DNA from 2 places in the Pseudoalteromonas sp. '520P1 No. 423' genome. Region 2 is predicted to be linked to the other one. Evidence: predicted binding sites of a transcription regulator. Region 2 holds the regulator's gene; the other holds the start of a gene.
The links. Region 2 encodes MetJ, which represses methionine synthesis genes. Its sites were predicted from a motif close to TAGACGTCTAGACGTCTA; they were not measured.

Region 1: a site for MetJ is predicted at 1,139-1,156, ahead of metK (methionine adenosyltransferase). Genes of this name have one in related genera too.

What each region holds. Positions count from the first base shown of each region.
Region 1 covers NZ_BBZB01000001.1:3,674,641-3,679,669, forward strand. Annotated here, with positions in the region: gene tkt (transketolase) at 1-951, opposite strand, end outside; gene metK (methionine adenosyltransferase) at 1,282-2,469, shown strand; gene PSA_RS27260 (GNAT family N-acetyltransferase) at 2,645-2,758, opposite strand; gene PSA_RS27265 (hypothetical protein) at 3,068-3,271, opposite strand; gene PSA_RS26425 (helix-turn-helix domain-containing protein) at 3,414-3,833, shown strand; gene PSA_RS26430 (IS30 family transposase) at 3,946-4,350, shown strand; gene PSA_RS25925 (hypothetical protein) at 4,388-4,540, shown strand; gene PSA_RS16815 (phosphomannomutase) at 4,820-5,029, opposite strand, start outside.
Region 2 covers NZ_BBZB01000001.1:6,019-11,047, reverse strand. Annotated here, with positions in the region: gene PSA_RS00050 (methyl-accepting chemotaxis protein) at 1-956, opposite strand, end outside; gene PSA_RS00045 (hypothetical protein) at 1,043-1,834, shown strand; gene metJ (met regulon transcriptional regulator MetJ) at 1,927-2,253, opposite strand; gene metB (cystathionine gamma-synthase) at 2,501-3,676, shown strand; gene metL (bifunctional aspartate kinase/homoserine dehydrogenase II) at 3,762-5,029, shown strand, end outside.

The DNA of each region.
Region 1 (5,029 bases), 3.7 Mb from region 2:
TGCAGCTTTATATGCTTCAAATTTTTCGTTCCAGCTAGACTCTGAGTCAGAACCTTTTGCTTTAGCGTCCCAATCAGAATAAACATCTTCAGGGATTTCAAATGCGCCATGTTCCCAGTTTAAGAATTCACGTGCAGCTGCAATCTCGTTATCTCCTAATGGAGCACCGTGACAATCATGGCTACCTGATTTATTTGGTGAACCGTAACCAATAACTGTTTTACAACAAATTAATGTTGGTTTAGAAGTCTCTGCACGTGCTTCATCAATTGCCGCACGAATTTCTTCACTGTTATGACCATCAACATTAGCAATGACATGCCAACCATATGATTCAAAACGAGCTGGAGTATCATCAGTAAACCAACCTTCAACTTCGCCATCAATTGAAATGCCATTGTCATCCCAAAAAGCAACTAATTTACCTAAACCTAATGTACCCGCTAATGAACATGCTTCATGAGAAATACCTTCCATTAAACAGCCATCGCCTAAGAAAGTATAAGTGAAGTGATCTACGATATCGTGACCTTCACGGTTAAATTGTGCGCCTAAAGATTTTTCGGCAATCGCCATACCAACAGCATTAGTAATACCTTGGCCTAATGGACCTGTAGTTGTTTCAACACCTGGTGCATAACCATACTCTGGGTGACCTGGCGTTTTAGAATCCATTTGACGGAAATCTTTAAGATCTTCAATTGAAAGTTGATAGCCAGATAAATGAAGCAAAGAATATATCAGCATTGAACCATGACCATTTGAGAGTATAAATCGGTCACGATCAACCCATTCTGGGTTTGTTGGATTATGCTTTAGATAATCACGCCATAAAACCTCAGCGATATCCGCCATACCCATAGGGGCACCCGGATGACCTGATTTGGCTTTTTGAACGGCGTCCATTGATAGGACTCTAATAGCATTTGCTAGTTCTTTGCGAGATGGCATAACTTCTTCTACCTTCAATTTTGTGCGCTGGAAATAATTTAAGTTTTTACTAAATTGCAGGTTTGCAAAAATAGAACGGCCATTCTTACTTATTAAAGATTCTGGAGCAATAAAAACCCCTACAAATTTTAAGTTCTTTAGTTTTTTTCATACAATTTAGAATATTAACGCTATAATTTATTTCGTTTAGACGTCTAGGCGTAAAAAAGCTATGAAATTGTAATCGCTTCAGATAAAATACACCGATAATTTTTACCCAGCGCATGCTTCACCTCCATAGACAACTTGTAGGTGTAAAAACCAGCGCTCTCTATTGTGAGTATACATAAAATGGCAAAACATTTTTTTACTTCTGAATCAGTATCAGAAGGTCATCCGGATAAAATTGCAGATCAAATCTCTGATGCTGTATTAGATGCCATCATTGCTAAAGATAAGCATGCGAGAGTTGCCTGTGAAACTATGGTAAAAACGGGTGTTGCGATTATCTCTGGTGAAGTATCAACTAATGCTTGGGTTGATTTAGAAAAACTTACACGTAACGTGATCAGTGAAATTGGCTATACATCTTCTGATGTAGGTTTTGATGGCGAAACATGTGGCATCATGAATTTAATTGGTCAACAGTCTCCAGAAATCGCACAAGGTGTTGATCGTTCAAAACCTGAAGAGCAAGGCGCTGGTGACCAAGGTTTAATGTTTGGTTATGCAACAAATGAAACACCAACATTAATGCCAGCACCACTTTATTACTCTCATCGTTTAGTTGAACGTCAAGCTGAAGCGCGTAAATCAGGTGTTTTACCTTGGTTACGTCCAGATGCTAAGTCTCAAGTGACTTTTGTTTATGAAGATAACAAACCAGTAGCAATTGATACTGTTGTTTTATCTACGCAACATAACCCTGATATTAAACAAGAAGATTTAGTTAATGCGGTAATGGAAAATATTATTAAACATGTATTACCAGCTGAACTATTAACTGAAGATACTAAATATCACATCAATCCAACGGGCCGTTTTGTAATTGGTGGTCCGGTAGGTGACTGTGGTTTAACAGGTCGTAAAATCATTGTTGATACATACGGCGGTATGGCACGTCATGGTGGCGGAGCTTTCTCTGGTAAAGATCCATCAAAAGTTGACCGTAGTGCTGCATACGCAGGTCGTTATGTTGCAAAAAATATCGTTGCAGCTGGACTTGCTGATCGTTGTGAGATTCAAGTGTCTTACGCAATAGGTGTTGCAGAGCCTACTTCTATCTCTGTTGATACATTTGGCACAGGTAAAGTATCTGAAGAACGTCTAGTTGAATTAGTACGTGAACACTTCGACTTACGTCCTTACGGCATCACAAAGATGTTAGATTTATTACATCCTATGTACCAACAAACTGCTGCATACGGGCACTTCGGTCGTGAACCATATGAAATGACTGTAGGCGATGATACGTTTACAGCATTCAGCTGGGAAAAGACAGATAAAGCAGACGCATTAAAAGCATCTGCAGGTTTGTAAACTAACTATTTTCAGTGTTAATTACTTTGTATTTAGTTAAGTAAATCTTCCTTTATAATATTTAGCTTGGTACATCCAAAAAAAACGTTGTTTTTCTTTTTTTTGGATGTACCAAGCTTTTTATAAAATGAAATAGCTGATAAATTACTTTTTGGTGTCTACCATTGAATAGTCTTTATTTTATTTTTGTAGCAAAATCTTTCAGCTGTTTCATCAGTTGTTTACCAATTCCCAAACCTCTGCTTTCTTCAATTAAATATAGACAATCTAGATATAAGTACCAATCCATACCCTATGTTGAAAATTGTTTAAAAACCGACATATGTCCTAAAGCTTTGTCATCTGATTCAACTAAAAAGAGTGTTATTGATAATAAATCTAAATTAGCTAATTTATTATGAGAAAATGTTATTTTTATCTCATATCCCTTAAATTCAGCATGTGATCTCATTAATTATATTAAAGATTTTTGGTATTTATTTTCAGCTAAACGAATCTAGTATTTCATTATATTCTCTTTAAAATATAGGAGATCACTTTGCGCAACCTATTTTTGGATGCTTGTTTTGATCTATTTAAGATGGTACTTCAGTGACTCTTAGGTTAACAGGGTAGCGCTCAAAGTCTTCCCAGTAATGAATACGCCCATCATTTCTTTAACTGTAAAGTCTAACGTTGCTATTTTTAAAGCGTCCTTAGAAGCACCGTTACAACCAGGGCCCCAGCAATAAACAACAAATAATGTATCTTTTGAGTACTTAGTAAAGGAATTTTGAGTGATTTGACTATGAGGGATATTAATTGCTGAGACTACATGGCTTTTATCAAATGCTTGCTCAGATCACACATCTTGGATTCAAATAATAAGTGCATAACTTGAATTGGTAGGAAAAGTGGTCAGCTGAATATATGCTTATCGCCTTTCTCCGGCAAGAGATGCAACAATGAAAACATATAAACAACCGAGCTATGAAGAAAGATGCCAGATTTATGCTCTAAATAAAAGTCAAATGAGTCAAAATAAAATAGCAGAGCAACTTAATGTTAGCCAATCAACCATTAGTCGAGAGCTCGCTCGTAATACAGGATTACGTGGTTACCGTATTAAGCAAGCTCAAAATTTAGCACAACAGCGCAGAGAATATGCATCTAAAGCCATTAAAATGACGCCGAAATTGATTGAACTTATCAATTTAAAGCTAACAGAAAATGGAGTCCCGAAAAAATTTCAGGTTGGCTTAAGGTCAATGAATCAATCAATATTAGTCATGAAACTATTTATCAACATATCTGGCGGGATAAGCAACGTGGTGGTGCTTTATTCAAAGCACTACGTAGAAAAGGCAAAAGTATCAATCACGTAATAAAGATAAACAAGCTGGCCGAGGTTTTATAAAAAAAGAGAGTGAGTATTGATGAGCGACCACAAGTTGCTGATGAAAAAGTAGAATTGGCGATTGGGAAATTGATCTGGTAATTGGAAAAGGCCATAGCGGCGCACTAGTCACTATTGTTGAACGTAAAATGCGTTTTACAGTGTCGACCAGTGTAAATAATAAGTCAGCAGAAACTGTTACAGCGGCAACGATTGCTTTATTAGAACCCTACAGAAATGTCGTTGAGACTATCACCGCAGATAATGGTAAAGAGTTCGCTTATCATGAAAAAATGACAGCAGATTTGGGTTGTGGTGTTTACTTTGCAGACCCTTATTGCTCTTGGCAACGCGGATTAAATGAAAATACTAATGGCTTATTACGACAATATTGGCCAAAATCAACAAACTTCAAAAAGATAGAAGAATCAGAAGTGAAATCTGTCATAGTAAAACTCAATGACAGACCGAGAAAAAACTTGATTACAAAAGCCCAGCTCAATTAATGACTGAACATATGGTACCTATGGCTGTTTAGTGGTTATGCACTTCGAAATTGAATCTACCGTATTATTAAAAGATAGTTTTGATTATTACCTTTTATATCAGCATAAACATCAGAGCAGTCAGTATAATTTGCAAGTTTACTTGAAAAATAATTACATGCTTGTAGTTGTAGAGCTGCTTGATGATTAAATGCATTACTTTGGATAGTCATATTTTTTAACTTTTATGATAAACCGTAATATTTTGCCTGTTTAGATGAAACAATTTATATGGGTTTCATTGGAGTTAAAATTCATCATTATCGAAGGCTTTATTAAATAAAAATGAAGGCCGTAATGTTGTATTTGTGAAAATAAGCTCTTAACAATACTGCACATTTTTACTAATTGTGAGTTAAACTAAGTTTTGCTTTTTTTATCACCATTTTCTAGCCTAATTAAATATAGATTTAAATTGATTTATAACAACCTATTCTAACAACGATAGCACTTCCAATAATTTTTCTTTCATTAACCTCTCATCACCTTGAGTTTCAAGGTTCAATCTAAGTAATGATTCCGTATTGGATTTTCGAAGATTAAATCTCCAAGTTCCCATATCAACGCTGATCCCATCGGTATAGTCAATGTTGATAGCCTCTTTTTTATATGCTGTTAGCACTTTTTCTATTACAAAATC
Region 2 (5,029 bases):
TGCTTAACAGGTTCTTCAATTAACTTCATTGGTACTAATAATCCAACGTACCAATCAAGAACTGGCTTCTCAAGTTGTAAGCGACGATAAACAACATAATACTCTTCGCCTTTAAAAGTCACTATATTCGTGCCGTTCAGGTTATTTTTCATTTCAGAGTTTAGTTGTTTAAATCCAGAGGTATTATCAAATTGTGTTTCGAGTGCATCTAATCCTTCTTTGCCTCTTTCACTTTCATCTGTAATGGATAGTTGATGTTGTGTTTTTTTCGATAAGTGAACAACTTTTTGTTGATTATCTAATAAAAAGCCAAAGCCTTTATTGTTGAAATTAATATCTTCAATCATGTCAGCGATTTTGTTTAACTGAAGATCAACACCAGCAACCCCCACTAATTTGTTATTTGGACTATAAACTGGTTGTTGAACAACTGCAGAAACATTACCCGTTGTTAAATCAACTGATAAAGCACCAACGTAAAGGCTATTAATTTGCATGGCTTCTTGCCACCAACCTCGTTTATAGGCGTAATAGGGCTGGCCGTTATAGAAGGTGGTTCGCTCATTTTCTTTAAAATACTCACCTGTTATGCCTGAGGCAAAAAATGCAGATAAAATATTATCGTCATTGCCACTAATACGCACCATATCTTGGTTTACAGCATCATAACCGTCGGAAAGCGCTAAATCACTTTCTCTGGCTGTCCAATTTTCAAACCAGTTAACTAAGTATGGATTTGTTACGAATGTTTCTACAATCTTGCCATATTGAGCAAAATAAGATTCGATGGATTGTTGTTCTGATTGAACATATTGTTTTGCTTCACTCTCGATTGAGCTACGAGATAAAGAAGCAATATGATTTACTAAAAAGCATGAAGCCATTATAAGTAGCACTGCAATCGTGCCACCAATCAAAAAGAGAATTTTTTTCCGAATAGATAAGTTTTGGATCATAATTAACATAACAGTACAACGAGAATTAGATAGTGGTAATATAATCATATATCCCTTAAAACTGCTAGTATATTGATGGAATGTTAATGGAAAATAAGCCCGTAAATGTTGTTATTTTAGGTTCTGGGTGGCTTGGTAGTAAATTAAGTACCAATTTACAACAGATTGGAGTTATTACCCAAGAGACTTGCCGCTCAAAAAAATTAGCAAATGAAAAGCAGATCCATTACTTTAATGTAAATAATCAAAATGACTTAGAGCACAATATTAGTTTAGAGGGAGCATATTGGGTGTGTTGTATCACACCAAGAGATAACTATATCGAGAGTTTAAACCAGGCGATTGATCTTGCAATAAAACTTAAAATGAAAGGTTTTTTATTATGTTCTTCAACGGGTATTTATCCAAATGCACCAGTTGAATATAATGAATTAAGCACATTAACTTTAGTTACAGAGCGCCAAAAGTTGCTTAATCAAGCAGAGCAAAAAGTTTTACAGTTAGCAGATTTAGGTAAGGTTGTACGTTTAGCTGGGTTAATTGGTCCTAAACGTCATCCTGGTAAGTTTGTATCTGGTAAACATCTAAAAAGTAGCGCTTTGGCGGCGGTTAATATGGTTCATCAAACAGATGTAATGGCTGGTATTATTTGTTTATTAAAACAATGGCAAACACCAAAACAGCTTTTTAATCTAGTCAGTCCTGATCATCCAACAAAACAAGAATTTTACCAACAAGCCTGCTTACAATTAGAAGTAAAAGCCCCGACTTATTCGTTAAATACGGTTGAGAATAGAATTATTGATGGTAGCAAAATAACTCAATTAGAATTTGAATATCAATATACGTGCTTATTTAAAGCCATGGAAAATTGCTAAATCTGAATTATTCGCATAAAAAAGCCAATTAAAATTAATTGGCTTTTTATTATATGGACATAATATTTTAGTTTAGCTAAAGCTGAAAATAATTAATCTTCATCTTCCATAAAGGGTAATTCTAAACCCATTTCAGTCATTATCTTTTTAACTTCAGCTGGAATGTGATCTGGATTATCTTTTTTCAGATCTTCATCATTGGGTAGCGGCTGTCCAGTAAATGCATGTAAAAATGCTTCACACAGTAATTCACTGTTTGTTGCATGACGCAAGTTATTTACTTGTCGACGTGTTCTTTCGTCAGTAAGTACTTTTAAAACACTTAATGGAATCGAAACAGTTATTTTTTTAACTAACTCTGATTTTTTACCATGTTCTGCGTATGGGTGAACATATTCACCATTCCATTTTGTTGCCATATACTTAAATTGCCTTTTATTCAAACCGCGCTTTTGTTGTCGAGCTAAATTATACTAATCTGACTAGTCTAATAGAACTACTTTATGTAATTTTAATTGTTTTATTGACCCGAAATTTTATCTATTTATCTAAGATAGTCAAATTTAAGATGTTTAGCTATTTAGATGGATAAAAGTTTTGACTTCCCAAACTTATTGAATTAACCTTTTGGACGTCTAAACATCTAATTGGTTGTAGGTATTAAAAATGACTCAAGTAAAAAAAGCAACAACAGCTGTACGAAAAGGCATCGAAGCAGATAAACATCACGGTGCAGTGGTTCCGCCTCTTTATTTATCAACTACTTATTCATTTGCTGACTTTGATAAAAAGCGTGCTTACGATTATGGACGCAGCGGCAATCCAACAAGAGACATTCTTGCTGAAACTTTAGCTGAATTAGAAGGTGGAGAAAAAGGCATTATTACTGCAACAGGAATGGCTGCAGTTCATTTAATTACACAACTATTATCATCTAAAGATACTTTAGTGATCCCACACGACTGCTATGGTGGTAGCTACCGTTTATTCACAAGTTTAGAAAAACGCGGTTTATTAAAATTAAAAATCGTTAACTTCACATTAGATGCAAGTTTTGATGAAATTCTTAATATCAAACCTAAAGTTATATGGATAGAAACACCAAGTAACCCGTTATTACGTTTAACAGATATCAGTAAAGTGGTTGCAACCGCTAAGCAGTGCGGTGCATTAGTTGCAGCCGACAATACATTTTTATCACCTGCATTACAAAATCCATTAGAATTAGGTGTAGATATTGTTGTGCATTCAACAACTAAATACATTAATGGGCACTCTGACGTTGTTGGCGGAGCTGTAATCGCTAAAACAGCAGAGTTAGGTGCTGAGCTTGCTTGGTGGGCAAATAATATCGGTATTACAGGTGCGCCATTTGATAGCTACCTGACTTTACGTGGTATTCGCACATTAAATGTGAGAATTAAACAGCATGAGCTAAATGCGATGGCTGTTGCTGAGTATCTAGAAAAAAGCCCATATGTTGATCAAGTTTATTACCCAGGTTTAAAATCTCATCCACAACATGAACTCGCTAAAAAACAACAAAAAGGTTTTGGCGGTATGGTGAGTTTTGATATTAAAGGTGATATTAACGACTCAGCAAAATTCTTAACAAGTGTTGAGCAATTTACTTTAGCGGAATCCTTAGGTGGTGTTGAAAGCCTAATTTGTCATCCTGCAACTATGACTCATGCAGGTATGGATGAAACCGCAAGATTAGAAGCGGGTGTTGGCGATACAATGATCCGAGTTTCAGTGGGAATTGAAGATGTTCAAGATTTAATAAATGATTTAGAACGTACTTTTGTAGCAACAAAACCCGGTGTAGGTTCAAAATCTTAAGAATCTAAATTACACTGTAAATGATATAAATATTGCAAATGTTAAGTGCTTAACTTCTGCTAATGAAGCTATTTGGTAAATTGAAATGAATAAATCAGTACATAAATTTGGTGGCTCTAGCCTAAGTTCTGCAGCGCGATATCATGCGGTAGCGAATATTATAATTAGTCATTGTCAATTAGGTGACTCAATTGTAGTTTCTGCTGCAGGTAAAACGACAAATACACTTGTTAAGCTATGGCAGTGTTATCAGCAAAATGATGTACAAGGCATTTGCGATGTTGTTAAATTATTAAAAAACCATCAAGTAGAATTGATAAGTGAACTGTTAATTGATGAGCAACAAGTTCATGCGTTAGATAAATTAAATATTGAGTTAGATGCAATAACTCAATTAGCACAACAAAATAAGTTAATAGAAGCACAGCTTTTAGCGCATGGTGAAGTATGGTCTTCAAGGCTATTAGCGCAATATTTAACGCAGCTAGATTATAAAGCGCAATCTTTTGATGCCAGAGATTTACTGTTATTAAAAGATGGCCAGCTTCAGCATGAAATTAATCAAAAAAGTTGTGAAGTTTTAAATGCACAGCAATTTAATGTAGTGACGGGTTTTATTGCTAAAGATATTGATGGCGAAACTGTTACTTTAGGGCGAAATGGTAGTGACTATAGCGCAACATTAATCGCACGTTATTGTAATGCGCAAAGTGTGACTATTTGGACTGATACCAAAGGTGTTTACAGTACTGATCCAAGAAAAGTTAAACATGCTATAAAATATTCAAAAGTGTGCCGAGAGCAAGCAAATCTATTGGCAAGATTAGGCAATCCTGTACTTCATGCTAAAACATTAACCCCACTAAAAGAAACCGATATTAAGCTAGTTGTTAGAAGCAGCTTTGATAGTCATAGTAGTTGTACGGAAATCGTTAAAAAAGGTAGCGCAAAACAAAAGTACTTCTTAACAACTCTAGATAATCATGACTTGGTGAAAATAGAAGAATTAGCAGATGGAGAAATTGGGGAGCTAAGCCAGCTTATTCAGCATAGTTTGCATCACTTTGACCTTGATGGTGATACTTATTTATTAATTCCGGCATCTTATACCCATACAGTGATTAATCATTTATCAGGGCGTGCAAATTTAATTGAATCTAACTTGTTTGGTTTAGGCATTGTTTGTCCAAACTCAGTTGCACAGCAATTAACAGAGCAAGCAAGTAAACTGCTGCAAAAATATAATATTAATGTGCGTTTTGCCTTTTCTCAAAAAGACCTTTTAGGTAATGAGTATGGCTTAGTATTGTGTGAACAAGCGTTTGATACTGATTTATTAACTGTGCTACATGA